2 regions of the Leptothrix mechoopdaensis genome follow, and region 1 is predicted to be linked to the other one. Evidence: predicted binding sites of a transcription regulator. Region 1 holds the regulator's gene; the other holds the start of a gene.
What was found. The regulator FliA, encoded in region 1, starts transcription of late flagellar genes. The targets are predictions, from matches to a motif close to CTAAAGTTTNNNNNNNNNNNGCCGNTA.

Region 1 (7,078 bases):
CACGTGTTCCAGCTGCGTGCCGCGCTGGCCGGCCGGGCGCCCTGGCCGTCCGACCTGCCCGCCATCGCCGTGCCGCCTGAGCTCGATCCCCATCACGTCAAGACTGTCCAAGCCTGATGAAGCTCGACAACGCCCTGCCTTTCCTGGCCCCGCTGCAGCGGGCCTTCGGTGCCAACACGGCCGCCATCAAGGGCATGGCCGCGCCGCTGCTGATCATCCTCGTGCTGGCGATGATGGTGCTGCCGCTGCCGGCCTTCGCGCTCGACTTGTTCTTCACCTTCAACATCGCCACCGCGTTGATGGTGATGCTGGTGGCGTCCTACATGATCAAGCCGCTGGACTTCGCGGCCTTCCCGACGGTGCTGCTGCTGACCACGCTGCTGCGGCTGTCGCTGAACGTCGCGTCCAGCCGGGTCGTGCTGATGGAAGGCCACACCGGCCCGGGCGCGGCCGGCGCGGTGATCGAGAGCTTCGGCCACTTCCTGATCGGCGGCAACTTCGCGGTCGGCCTGATCGTCTTCGCGATCCTGGTGGTCATCAACTTCGTCGTCATCACCAAGGGCGCCGAGCGCATCGCCGAGGTCGGCGCGCGCTTCACGCTGGACGCGATGCCCGGCAAGCAGATGGCGATCGATGCCGACCTGAACGCCGGCAACATCGACGAGAAGGAGGCCAAGCGCCGCCGCGTCGAGGTCCAGGAAGAGGCCGAGTTCTTCGGCTCCATGGACGGTGCCAGCAAGTTCGTGCGCGGCGACGCCATCGCCGGCATCCTGATCCTGTTCATCAACATCATCGGCGGCTTCATCATCGGCATGGCCCAGCACGGCCTGGGTGCCGGCGAGGCGGCCAGCAGCTACATCCTGCTGGCGGTCGGTGACGCGCTGGTCGCGCAGATCCCGGCGCTGCTGATCTCGGTCGCCTCGGCGATGGTCGTCTCGCGCGTGGGCAAGGACCAGGACGTCGGCACGCAGATCGTCGGCCAGATGTTCCGCTCGCCGCATTCGGTGGCCATCGTGGCCGGCGTGATCGGCCTGCTGGGCGTCATCCCGGGCATGCCGCACGTGGTCTTCCTGCTGATCGGCGGCGGCCTGGCCCTGCTGTCGCGCTGGATGTTCAAGGAGGCCGAACGCAAGAAGGCCGAACCGCCGCCGGCCGAGCCCGCACCGGCCGCCGCCAACCCGAACGCCGAGGCCAGCTGGGACGATCTCCAGCCGGTCGACACGCTGGGCATGGAGGTCGGCTACCGCCTGATCGCGCTGGTCGACAAGGGCCGTGGCGGCGACCTGCTCAACCGCATCCGCGGCGTGCGCAAGAAATTCGCGCAGGAGGTCGGCTTCCTGCCGCCGGCCGTGCACATCCGCGACAACCTCGAACTCAAGCCCAGCATGTACCGCATCACGCTGCGTGGCGCGGTGATCGGCGAGGGCGAGGCCTTCCCCGGCATGCACCTGGCCATCAACCCGGGCCACGCCACGCTGGCGCTGCAGGGCTCGACGACGACCGATCCTGCCTTCGGATTGCCGGCCACCTGGATCGATGACCGCCAGCGCGAAAGCGCCCAAATGGCGGGATACACGGTGGTTGATTCCTCGACCGTCGTGGCGACCCATCTCTCACACTTGATGCAAATGCACGCGGCCCGTCTGCTGGGCCGCACCGAGACCCAGGCACTGGTCGAGCATGTGACCAAGCTGGCACCCAAACTGATCGAAGACGTGGTTCCCAAGATGATCGCCATCGCCCCCCTGCAAAAGGTCCTCCAGCTGCTGCTGGAAGAGGGCGTGCACATCCGCGACATGCGCTCGATCATCGAGGCGCTGGCCGAACACGCCAGCCAGATCGCCGACCCGGCCGAGCTGGCCCGCCGCCTGCGCATCGCGCTGGCCCCGGCCATCGTGCAGCAGATCTACGGCAGCCAGCGCGAGCTGGACGTCATCGCCATCGAGCCGGAGCTGGAGCGCCTGCTGTCGCAGGCCCTCAACTCTCCGCACGGCGCGGTGCTCGATCCGGGCGTCGCCGACCACCTGTCGCGCGGTGCCGCCGATGCGGCGCGCCGCCAGGAAGACCTCGGCCACCCGGCCTGCCTGCTGGTGCCGGACTCGATCCGCTCGCCGGTGGCACGACTGCTCAAGCGCGCCGCCCCCCGGCTGCGCGTGCTGGGGCACAGCGAGATCCCAGACACCCACTCGATCCGCATCGGCTCGATCATCGGAGCGAACGCATGACCCACCCCGCATCCATCGGTCTGCCAACCGCCCGTGACATGGCCATCGCATCGGCCCGGCAGGAGGCAGCATGAACGTCAAGCGTTTCGTCGGTCGCAACTCACGCGAGGCGATGCAGAAGGTCCGTCAGGCCTTCGGCGACAACGCCGTGGTGCTGTCGACCAAGCCCTGCACCGAAGGCGTCGAGATCCTGGCCATGCCGCCCGAGAGCGTCGAGCAGATCGAGCGTTTCGGTGAAGGTGTCGCCGCTGGCGTGACCCGCCCGGCGCCGCTGGCTCCGCGCGCCGCTGCCCCGGCCCCTGCCAGCCAGGCCCGCAGCTCGCTGCGTGACCGTGCCGCCCAGCAGGTGCCGCAGCAGCGTCCAGAACAGCCGGTGCAGGACGACGTCGGCCAGCTCGCGATGAGCACGCTGTCGTTCCAGGACTATGTGCGCGAGCGCATGCTCAAGAAGCGCCAGGCCGAGCTGCGCGCCCAGACGATGAAGCCGGTGCCCGTGTCGCCCGAGGCGATCGAGCAGCGGCTGGCCCAGCGCGACGCGCCGGCCGGCCATCTGCCGACCTATGCCGAGCTGGTGTCGCCGCAGTCGGCCACGACCGCCCGCCAGGCCGCGCAGGCCCCTGCCCACGCCCCGCAGGCGGCCGCTCCGTCGCGCCGCAGCCGGCCGGTCCAGCCGCTGCAGGACACCGACATCGGCAGCGGCCTGACCACGCCGGCCGAACTCGACGCGCTGCACGGCAGCGACCGTCGTGGCGGCAGCGCCAGCCGCAGCGGCGCAGCCGATCACGCCATGATGAGCGAGCTGCGCGCGATGAAGGGCCTGATCGAGGAACGCTTCGGCGCGCTGGCCTTCATGGAGCGCCTGCAGAAGAGCCCGAAGCAGGCCCAGCTGACGGCCCGCCTGATCGACTGCGGCTTCTCGCCCGCGCTGATCCGCAAGCTGGTCGACGGCCTCGGTGACGAGGTGGCCGACGAGACCGCCTGGGCCACCGAGATCCTCGAACGCAACCTGGTCACCGGCGAGGCCGATCCGGCCATCGAGGACCAGGGCGGCGTGTTCGCGCTGGTCGGCTCGACCGGCGTGGGCAAGACCACTTCGACGGCCAAGCTGGCCGCCGCCTTCGCGACCCGCCACGGCGCGGCCAACCTCGGCCTGATCACGCTGGACGCCTATCGTCTGGGCGCCCACGAACAGCTGCGCGCCTACGGCCGCATCCTTGGCGTGCCGGTCCACACCGCGCATGACCGTGTCGCGCTGGAAGACCTGCTCGACCTGCTGTCGTCCAAGAAGATGGTGCTGATCGACACCGCCGGCCTGGCCCAGCGCGACTCGCGCACCCGCGAGCTGCTGGAGATGCTGTCGCACCGCTCGATCAAGCGCCTGCTGGTGGTCAACGCCGCCGCGCAGGGCGAGACCATCGAGGACGTGCTGCTGGCCTACAAGGCGACCCAGGCCAAGGGCATCGTGCTGTCCAAGGTCGACGAGGCCGTCAAGCTCGGCCCGGCGCTGGACGCGCTGATCCGCCATCGCCTGAAGGTCGTGGCCGTCGCCAACGGCCAGCGCGTGCCGGAAGACTGGCACCGCCTGACCGCCCATGCGCTGATGCAGCGCGCGCTGCGCAACAGCGGCACGCAGGCCTGGCGCCTCGATGCCAACGACGTCAACCTGCTGTTCGCCACGCCGCCGGCGCCGCCCGCGCCGCGTCGCAGCAGCCGCTCGGCCGCTGCCACGCCGTCCGCCGGCCGCAGTGGCCGCAGCGAGGCCTGAACCCGGGATGCCGCGCACCATGGCCAGCAAGTCCAAGCCCGCTGCTCCGCCGTCGATCGACACGCTGCTCGGCCAGCCGAGCTTCCGTCGCACCCAGCCGGCCGACCAGGCCGACGGCCTGCGCCGGCTGTTCTCGCAGCGCTCGCTGCGGTTCATTCCGGTCGTCTCCAACCCCTTCGTCGCCCACGGCGGCGTGCTGATCGAACGCCTGTGCAGCGCGCTGGAGCTGATGGAGCTGGACACGCTGCTGGTCGACGCCTCCGAGCGCGGTGCGCCGCCCGAGGAGCTGTCGAGCTTCGATCTGGCCGAGGGCATCGAGCCGCTGTCCGCCCGTGTCCATTACCTGGCTGCCCGTGGCCTGCCGGTGCGCTGGGTCGACAGCCGGGGATCGACCCGCGGCTTCCTCGATGCCGTGGTCGATGCCGCGCCGCAGTCGCAGGTCGTGCTGGTGCACGCCAGCGCGGTCGAGATCGCGCGCCTGTTCGGCCGTGGCGACGAGGGCCTGAGCCGGCCCCGCCCGATCGTCCTGTGCGACGACCAGCCCGATGCCATGACCCATGCCTACGCCGCGATGAAGGTGTTTGCCCAGCGCGCCGACTGGCTCAGCCACGACCTGCTGCTGTGCGCGCCGCCCGAGTCGCCGCGTGCCCAGGCCGTCGCCGACCGCCTGTCGCACTGCGCCGACATGTTCCTCGGCGGCGTGCAGCACAGCTGCGTGCGGGTCGACCCGGCCGAGCCGCCGACCGCCGTGCCCACGCGCGGCCTGATGGCGCTGGTCGAGGCCTCACTCCAATCGGCCGCCGTGCTGATGGCCAGCGAGCATGAACACGCCGGCCTGCGCAGCGCGCTGCCCGCCCCCCGCCTGTCGATCAGCTGATCGCGGAGACCCACATGTACACCGCCAAGGGACAACTCGACGTCAACGCGCTGCTCAAGCAGTACAGCCCGCTGGTGCGTCGACTGGCCCACCAGATGATTGCCAAGCTGCCGGCCAACGTCGAGATCGACGACCTGATCCAGGTCGGCATGATCGGCCTGACCGATGCGCTGAGCCGCTTCGACAGCGGCCAGGGCGTGCAGTTCGAGACCTTCGCCACCCAGCGCATCCGCGGCGCCATGCTCGACGAGCTGCGCGGCGCCGACTGGATGAGCCGCGGCAACCGCAAGCACCAGCGCGACATCGAGGGTGCCGTGCACCGCCTCGAACAGCGCCTGGGCCGCACGCCGCAGGAAAGCGAGATCGCCAAGGAGATGGGCGTCACGCTGGCCGAATACCAGGACCTGCTCAACAAGGTGCGCGGCACCCAGCTGATCTACCTGGAAGACATCGGCGGCGACGACGGCGACAACGACTACCTCGACCGCCACGTGGCCGACGAGAGCGGCGACCCGCTGTCGCAGCTCAACGACCACCGGATGCGCCAGGCGCTGGTGGACGCGATCAAGAACCTGCCCGAGCGCGAGCAGTACGTCATGAGCATGTACTACGAGCAGGACATGAACCTCAAGGAGATCGCCGCCGTGCTGGGCGTCACCGAGTCGCGTGTCTGCCAGCTGCACAGCCAGTCGATTGCCCGTCTGCGCGCCAAGCTGCGCGCCTGGTGAACTCGCCCAGGGCCTGAACGAACCCCTCACAGGAGCTTGCCGATGCTGGCCTTTCTCCGCGGGCGCCCGCGTGGCGCCTCGAACGACCCGATCGCCAGCCTGCCGGTCGAGCCCGCGATGCCGACGCTCGAACCCGAACTGATCGGCCGGCTGTCCGGCCAGGCCTCGCAGATCGGCCGCGACGCGGCGCAGGCGCGCGGCGCGATCGAGGACACCCAGAAGGTCGTCGTCCGCCAGGTCGAGGCGCTGAGCGAGCTGAACCGCCAGCTCGAAGCCGTGCAGTCGTCGCAGGAAGCCATCGGCGGCGCCACCCAGGCCAGCCTGACCGCCGTCGCCAACGCCCGCCAGGTCGCCCGCCAGGTCGCCGACGAGGTGGCCGGCATCGTCAACGTGCTCAAGCAGGTGTCCGATGCCGCCGGCGACATCACGCAGATCGCCTTGCAGACCCGGCTGGTCGCCTTCAACGCCTCGGTCGAGGCCAAGCGCGCCGGAGATGCCGGACGCGGCTTCGGCGTCGTCGCCGATGCGGTCAAGGACCTGGCCGGCCGCGTCGAGTCGTCCTCCAAGACCATCATGGGCACGCTCAAGCAACTGGACGAGCGCATCGAGACCTTCTCGCAGGACATCCGCGTCGAGGCCGACCGCAAGCCGACCCGCGGCATCCACCTCGCGTTCGCGCAGGTCGAGGCGGGTGTCGCCCGCATCGACGAGGCGGCGGTCCACAGCCGCAGCACCTGTGCCGCCGTCAGCGACCAGACCCACCGGCTGGGTGACGAGATGCAGGCCGCGATGATCAACCTGGACTCGGCGATGGGTTGCAGCGACCAGTTCCTGAAGCTGTCCGAGAGCCTGATCGACGACCTCGCCGGCAGTGGCATCGAGACCGTCGACACGCCCTACATCCGGGCCGTGCAGGACGCGGCGGCGCGGGTCTCGGCCGCCTTCGAGCAGGCCGTCGCGCAGGGCCGCATCTCGATGGCCGACCTGTTCGACGAGCACTACCAGCCGATCGCGGGCACCAACCCGGCCCAGCATGTCGCGCGCCACACGACGCTGAGCGACGAGCTGCTGCCGGCGATCCAGGAGCCGATGCTGGGCTGGAGCGACAAGGTCGTGTTCTGCATCGCGACCGACCGCAACGGCTATGTCGCGACCCACAACCGCAAGTACTGCCACCCGCAGCGCGGCGACCTGGCCTGGGACACCGCCAACAGCCGCTACCGCCGCATCTTCAACGACCGCACCGGCCTGGCCTCGGGCCGCAACCAGCGACCGTTCCTGCTGCAGACCTACCGCCGCGACATGGGCGGCGGCCAGTACGTGCTGATGAAGGAGGCCAGCGCGCCGATCCAGGTCGGCGGCCGCCACTGGGGCGGGCTGCGGCTGGCGTTCAAGTTCTGAACGATCAAGGTTCGATCAAGGTCGCATTTCTCGACGAGGCAAACGCCCCTTGATCCACAACGATCAGGCTGATCCCGCCGCT
Region 2 (7,078 bases), 2.5 Mb from region 1:
CTTGATGGCTGAAACAGCTCAGCCGTGCGGGCCGTGTGCGGATCGCCCATAAAAAACGGGCCCCGAAGGGCCCGTGAATTGCATCGTCGGATGCAAGGAGGAGGAGACAAGCAAGAACTTCAGGATTCAGGAAGCAGGAATCAGTGCAGCTGGAGGGCGCCGTTGGCCTTGCCCTTGCCGGCGCGGGCGGGCGGGTTGCACAGGCCGCAGACGTAGTGCTTGGCGATCTCGTGCGGATGGGTCACGAAGTGGCCGCCGCACTTGGAGCAGGGGGTCATCGTCAGCATGCCGTTGTCGATGAACTTCACGAGGCGCCAGGCGCGCGTCACCGACAGCAGCGGCTCCAGGTTCTGGGCCTGGGTCTGTTCCAGGTAGAGCTGGTAGGCCTTGATGACGGTGTCGATCTCGTCGAGCTCGGCGACCTTGTTCAGGTACTCGTGGATGTTCAGGAACAGGCTGGCGTGGATGTTCGGTTGCCAGGTCATGAACCAGTCGGTCGAGAAGGGCAGCTGACCCTTGCTCGGCGACTTGCCCGCCACTTCCTTGTACAGGCGCAGCAGGCGCTCGTACGACAGGTCGGTCTCCGATTCGAGGACTTGCAGGCGGGCACCCAGCTTGATCAGGGTGACGGCCCGCTCGATCTGCTTGGCCTCGGTCAGGATGCTCTTGGCGCGCATGGTTCTCTCTCCGGCTGTTCTAGGTTTGTGCGTCTGGCGTGTCGGTCTGAAGCGGCCTGATCAGGCCGCTTCGCGGTGACGACCGGCCATCAGGATCGAGGCATGCAGACGGGACACGCCGTCATTGGCCGCGCTCTTGCCGTGGTTGGTCAGCAGGCTCCAGACCAGGTCGTCGTCGACGCGCATCCGGCACAGCAGCGTGTTGCCCGAGGCGATCTTCATCATCTGCGACGGCGACAGCGTCTCGATCACGGTGGCCGTCTCTTCCGACACGCCCAGGCGGAACAGGGCCTGTTCACGGTCGGCGCGGATGAGGCTCTGGGCCAGCATCAGGTAGGACAGGTTGGCTTCGCGGATTTCGCTGAGGATCTGTTCGGTGTTCATGGTGTGCTCCTGGCTGCTCGGTGTCTGAAGGTCTTCGGTTCTGCCGGGTGTCCACCGGGGCTTGCCGTCTGCCTGGGCGTCTGCCGGGGCGTTTGCGGTTTGCTTTTGGTGTCAACGTGGAATGAATTGTGAAGATCCGAACTGGCCCGGAACATCGGCCCACTTCTGTCGCTTGAGTCCGTCTTGCGCCATCCGGCGTGTCAGGCAAATTCCTACAAGCTGTCGGTGCGAGCGGCAGAAAAGCGGGGCCGGAGGGGCCCTTCAGGACCGATCGGGTCGACCGGGCGTGAGCTGCGTCACGAACCGGCCGTCCACGGCCGCCCGGGCGGGCGCGCCGTGTCGGATGCGGGATGACACGGCCTCCCGGCCTGTCATCCGCCGCCGTTGTCTCACTGCAGCAGCACGACGCCGGTGGCCAGGCTGCGGATGCCCTGTTCGTCCATCGCCTTGAGCACACCGGCCATGAAGGTGCGGTCGTGCTCGATGCTGCGCGACAGCGCGTAGACGGTGCGCACGGCATGGCCCTCGTCGAAGGCGTCGCCGTGCAGCGCCATCTGGCCGATCAGCCAGTAGCGCACCAGCGCCGCGCGGATGACCAGGTCGAGGTAGGCGTTCTCCAGCGCCTCGGGCGTGCCGAAGTGGCGCGCCATCAGGCTGGACTGCAGGCTGTTGTGCAGGTAGTTCTTCAGCACCTGCGGATGGGCGGCCTCCCAGGCGGTCCAGCGCTGCTCGCGGGTCTCGGCCCAGCGCGCCCGGGCGACCTGCTCGTCCGGGTGCTGCAGCTGCAGGCCGGCGACGACGTCGTCCAGCACGGCGCGGGCCGAGGCGGTCAGGCGGCGCTGCCAGATCATCTGGCTGACGGTGCGCAGCATGTCCGGCGCGAAGCGGCTGCCGACGTCCAGACCGCGCACGACATCGAGCAGCTCGGCGTTGTGGGCCGGATCCATGAACCGCGAGAACAGGTCGCTCAGATCCTGCAGGCGCTGCTCGCGCGGGGTCGCCTCGGGCGCGCGGCCCGACAGTCCAGCCACGTAGGCATTGACCCGGCGCACCAGCATCAGCCCGAGCGCGAGCGCGTCGAAGGCGCCCAGCTCGGGCGCCTCGAACAGGCTGGCCAGCAGGTCGTGCAGCACGCGCCCGCCCAGGTGGCTGACCCTGGGCGTGTCGGCCGGGTCGTTCCAGTGCGCGCCGGGCGGCAGCTCGCCGGCATTGGCGAAGGCCTCCAGCGTGACGGGTGCGGGCGTCATCGCCTGCGCATCGGTCAGCGCCAGGCGGGCGGCCTCGGGGCAGCTCAGCGTGGCGTAGACGCGGTGTTCGCCGTCGACTTCCTGGAACAGCCGCGGGTAGTGGTTGCAGGTGTCGGACAGCGCGCCCGCGCCCAGCGTCTTCTGGATGCTGCACAGCCGGTCCTCGTCGAGGAAGCCGCAGTCGCCGTTGGACTGCATGCGCAGGTGCGCGTAGGCGGCCGGGTCCTGGCCCTCGTCCTTGACCAGGTGGATGGCGATGCGCCGGCGCAGCGGCTCGTCGCCGATCGCCTTCATCTGCTTGAACGTGGCCTTGTCGATCGTCACGCGCCAGCCGCTGCAGCAGGTCTCCGGGCAGGCCGGGCCGATGCACTGGAAGGCTTGCAGGTAGCGCGGCAGCTGCGCGACGGGGCTGTACTTGGCCATGTTGTCGGGATCCTTCGGCGGTGACGGCGCCGCCGTGCGGCCCGTCGTGGTTTGCCACATTTTCCAGATGGCGCCAGCCGACCGGTGGACTGAATAGAAGGGTGTTTGCTGCGCTGGCGCGGTCCCTCAAGTCCCGCCGTCCTTGTGCCGAAAGCCTCTTGCGCCGGGCGGAAACGCTGCAGCGCGGTGGGACGGGCGAACAGGGCAGTCGAAGGTCAGACCGAGGTCAAACCAAGAAATGGCCTCGAAAAACTGATCAAAACGACCCTCAAGGAATCCTGAGACCCCACCGATAACCAAATCAACGGGTCGCAGAAATGGGATCCGCGGTCCGGTAAGCCGGCTGATGCAGTGAAGGCCCCAGTGGCACGTGACTGCACCGAGCTTGACGAGCGCCGGACACCAGGGACGAACCGGAAGGTTCGGAACAGTCGAAACCCCGGCGCTCATGCCGAGTTCAACAAGTCTTCAACGCTACAGCACAGGAGTTCATCATGGCTTCCACCATCAACACCAACGTCGTTTCCCTCAATGCCCAGCGCAACCAGGCTGCCTCGCAGTCGTCGCTGGCCACCTCGATGCAGCGCCTGTCGTCGGGTCTGCGTGTCAACAGCGCCAAGGACGACGCCGCCGGCCTGGCCATCGCCGAGCGCATGAGCGCCCAGGTCAAGGGCATGAACGTCGCGGTCCGCAACGCCAACGACGCGATCTCGCAGATGCAGACCGCTGAAGGCGCGATGGGCAAGATCGGCGAGAACCTGCAGCGCATCCGTGAACTGGCGGTGCAGTCGTCCAACGGCTCGCTGAGCCAGCCCGACCGCGACAACCTCCAGCTCGAAGTCGACCAGCTGCAAGAGGAAATCGTCCGCGTCGTCGACAACTCGAAGTTCAACGGCGTGGCCCTGTTCGACGGTGCCAGCAAGTCGGTCGACTTCCAGATCGGTGCCGACAACGGCGACAAGATCACCGCCGACACCACCGGCTTCGACCTGAAGACCAACGGCAACCTGAAGGCCTACGCCAGCGGTGCCAAGGCCAAGGCGATCGACATCAGCAGCCAGGCGTCGGCCCAGACGGTGCTGGACGACATGGACACCGACATCGACACGGTCAACACCGCCCGCTCGACCGCTGGTGCCCTGCAGAGCCGCTTCGAGGCCGTCATCAGCCAGCTGCAGGTGACCTCGGAGAACACCGCCGCCGCCCGCGGCCGGATCATGGATGCGGACTTCGCCTCGGAGACCGCGAACCTGAGCCGCGCGCAGATCCTGCAGCAGGCCGGCACGGCGATGATTGCCCAGGCCAACCAGCTGCCGCAGCAGGTCATGCAGCTGCTGCGCTGATCGGCTCGGCTGACGCGGCGGCCTGAGCGCCGCGTCCGATCCCTCTCACGCCACCGACACAAGCGCTGTGTCGGTGGCGTTGTCATTTCAGGATTCCCTGAGCGGAAACAGCCCCCCTTTGCGCCTCATTTCGACGATTCGGCCCGAACGCGCCTGACCACAATTCATTCCACAGCAGCAGCCACTTGCTTCTGTCGCCCGGGGCGGTTCCCGGTGGAATGTTTCCCAAGGTGCTTGGGGCCGCATCGGCAGTCGAGCCCGCCGGCTCGACGTGCGACTTACTTAGGGGTGAATCACCATGGCTCAGACGATCAACACCAACATGGCTTCGCTGAATGCCCAGCGCAACCAGTCGGCATCGCAAGCATCGCTGGCGACGTCGATGCAGCGGCTGTCCTCGGGCCTTCGCGTCAACAGCGCCAAGGACGACGCCGCCGGCCTGGCGATCGCCGAACGCATGAATGCCCAGGTCAAGGGCATGAACGTGGCGATCCGCAATTCGAACGACGGCATCTCGATGATGCAGACGACCGAAGGCGCGCTGGGCCAGCTCAGCACCAACATGCAGCGCATCCGCGAGCTGGCCGTGCAGGCCGCCAACGGCACGCTGTCCAACGCGGACCGGACCAATCTGCAGCAGGAAGCCGACCAGCTGCAGAACGAGATCGTGCGGGTGGTCAAGGACGCCAAGTTCAACGGCGTCAACCTGTTCGACTCGACCGCCGCGAACTCGCTGTCGGCGAATGCCACGCTGTCGTTCCAGGTCGGCGCCGACAGCGGCGAGACCATCGACATCGACGGCACCAAGTTCGACATGACGACGCTCAAGTCGTATGCCGCTGGCGCGACCGCGACCAAGTCGGTCGACATCAGCAGCAGCGCGGCGGCCGCATCGGCGGCGCTGACCGATCTCGATGCCGACCTCGACGCCGTCAACACCGCGCGGTCGACCGCCGGTGCCTTGCAGAGCCGCTTTGACGCGGTGATCTCGCAGCTGCAGGTCTCGGCCGAGAACACGTCCGCCGCCCGCGGCCGGATCATGGATGCGGACTTCGCGGCGGAAACCGCGAACCTGAGTCGCGCGCAGATCCTGCAGCAGGCCGGCACGGCCATGATTGCCCAGGCCAACCAGCTGCCGCAGTCGGTCATGAAGCTGCTGGGCTGAACCACCAGGCAGGCGCTCCTGCGCTGGCGCAAGCGGATGCGGGTCGCTGATCTCAAGTCGGCCCGCCAACTGCCGAAGAACAAGTCGTCCGAGGGCTGGCGCTGTCGGACGACTTTTTGCGTCGGCCCTCGGCGCATCCGGAGGTAAGCATCATGGCCAGCATCAGTTCCGCCGGGATCGGCAGCGGTCTCGACGTCGGTTCCATCGTCTCCCAGCTGATGACGGTGGAGAAGGCGCCGCTGCAGCAGATGCAGACGGCGGCCACCAAGATCCAGAACCAGCTGAGCGCGTACGGGAAGATCCAGAGCTTCGTCTCGACCCTGCGCGATGCGGCCGCCAAGCTGGCGAGTCCGACGACCTGGACCAGCACCTCGGCGACGTCGTCCGACAGCAGCGTGTTCAGCGCGTCGACCGACGGCACCGCGCAGGCGGGCAACTACAGCCTGTCGGTGCAGCAGCTGGCGACGGCCCAGACGGTGGCCTCGCCGGCCAGCGCCTTCCCGGTCGGCGGCGGACGGCTGCGCATCCAGGACGGCTCGGGCGGCCAGGCGGTCGACGTCAGCATCGACGCCGGCGACACGCCCGCCCAGGTGCGCGACAAGATCAACGCGGCCAAGGCCGGCGTGGTCGCCTCGGTCGTCACCGACGCCTCGGGCTCGCGGCTGCTGCTGCGGGCCAGCGACACCGGCACCGACCACGCCTTCACCGTCAAGGAGGTCGTCTCCGACGGCCAGGGCGGCGAGACCACCACCACCAGCGGCGACCTCGCCAAGCTGACCTACGACCCGGCGCAGCCGGCGGCGGCGGGCGTCAACATGGCGCTGACCCAGCCGGCGGCCAATGCCAAGGCGACCATCAACGGCCTGCCGGTCGAGTCGGGCAGCAACCTGCTGACCGGTGCGGTCGAGGGCGTGACGATCAAGCTGGCCAAGGTCAGCGCCTCGCCGGTCGACCTGACGGTGACCAACGACACCGAGTCGATCAAGACGGCCGTGCAGGCCTTCGCCGACGCCTACAACCAGCTCAACACCTACCTGTCGCAGCAGACCGCCTACGACGCCGCGACCAAGAAGGCCGGCACCCTGCAGGGCGACAGCGGCACCAACTCGCTGCGCTATGCGATGCGCGGCATCGTCGGCGCCACCGGCACGATGAGCGGCAGCTTCCAGCGCCTGGCGCAGCTGGGCATCGACGTCAAGAAGGACGGCTCGATGTCGGTCGACGCCACCAAGCTCGGCAATGCCCTGGGCAGTCGCCTGGCCGACGTCAAGACCGTGTTCGCCAACAAGGACACGGCCGTGGCGTCCAACAACGGCTTTGCGACACGCCTGCAGCAGTGGGGCGACGACCTGCTGAAGTTCAACGGCCCGCTGACCTCACGCAGCGAAAGCCTGCAGAGCCGGGCCAGCGCCAACACGAAGAAGCAGGACGAGTTCAACGACCGCATGACGCAGGTCGAGGCCCGCCTGAAGGCGCAGTACAGCGCGCTCGACACGCAGATGGGCAAGCTCAACAGCCTGTCGAGCTATGTCAGCCAGCAGGTCACGACCTGGAACAAGAACACCGCCTGAGCCCGTGGCCCGAGCCGTCGAAGTAGGCCGGCCGGACCGCCTTGTTCCCGGGCTCGAAATGCCCCGCGCCACTCAAGTCGGCCGGGTCCGCAGACGATAAACAAGGTACGCAGTTCATCTCGACAACGCGACAACATCAGCCAGGAAACACCCCCATGTTCAGCCAAGCCTCCACCTTCGGTCGTCCCCGCCACAGCGCCCTCATGTACCAGCAGGTGGGCGTGGAGACCTCCGTCGTCGCAGCCTCGCCGCACACCCTGACGCTGAT

Region 2: fliD (flagellar filament capping protein FliD) is a predicted target of FliA. The motif match lies at 5,291-5,317, and genes of this name have one in related genera.

The regions. Positions count from the first base shown of each region.
Region 1 covers NZ_CM132699.1:2,624,834-2,631,911, reverse strand. Annotated here, with positions in the region: gene flhB (flagellar biosynthesis protein FlhB) at 1-117, shown strand, start outside; gene flhA (flagellar biosynthesis protein FlhA) at 195-2,225, shown strand; gene flhF (flagellar biosynthesis protein FlhF) at 2,296-3,990, shown strand; gene ACWA7K_RS11470 (flagellar biosynthesis protein) at 3,998-4,867, shown strand; gene ACWA7K_RS11465 (RNA polymerase sigma factor FliA) at 4,882-5,595, shown strand; gene ACWA7K_RS11460 (methyl-accepting chemotaxis protein) at 5,638-6,996, shown strand.
Region 2 covers NZ_CM132699.1:63,332-70,409, forward strand. Annotated here, with positions in the region: gene flhC (flagellar transcriptional regulator FlhC) at 141-677, opposite strand; gene flhD (flagellar transcriptional regulator FlhD) at 738-1,061, opposite strand; gene fliB (flagellin lysine-N-methylase) at 1,451-2,731, opposite strand; gene ACWA7K_RS00310 (flagellin N-terminal helical domain-containing protein) at 3,226-4,074, shown strand; gene ACWA7K_RS00315 (flagellin N-terminal helical domain-containing protein) at 4,373-5,239, shown strand; gene fliD (flagellar filament capping protein FliD) at 5,392-6,810, shown strand; gene fliS (flagellar export chaperone FliS) at 6,966-7,078, shown strand, end outside.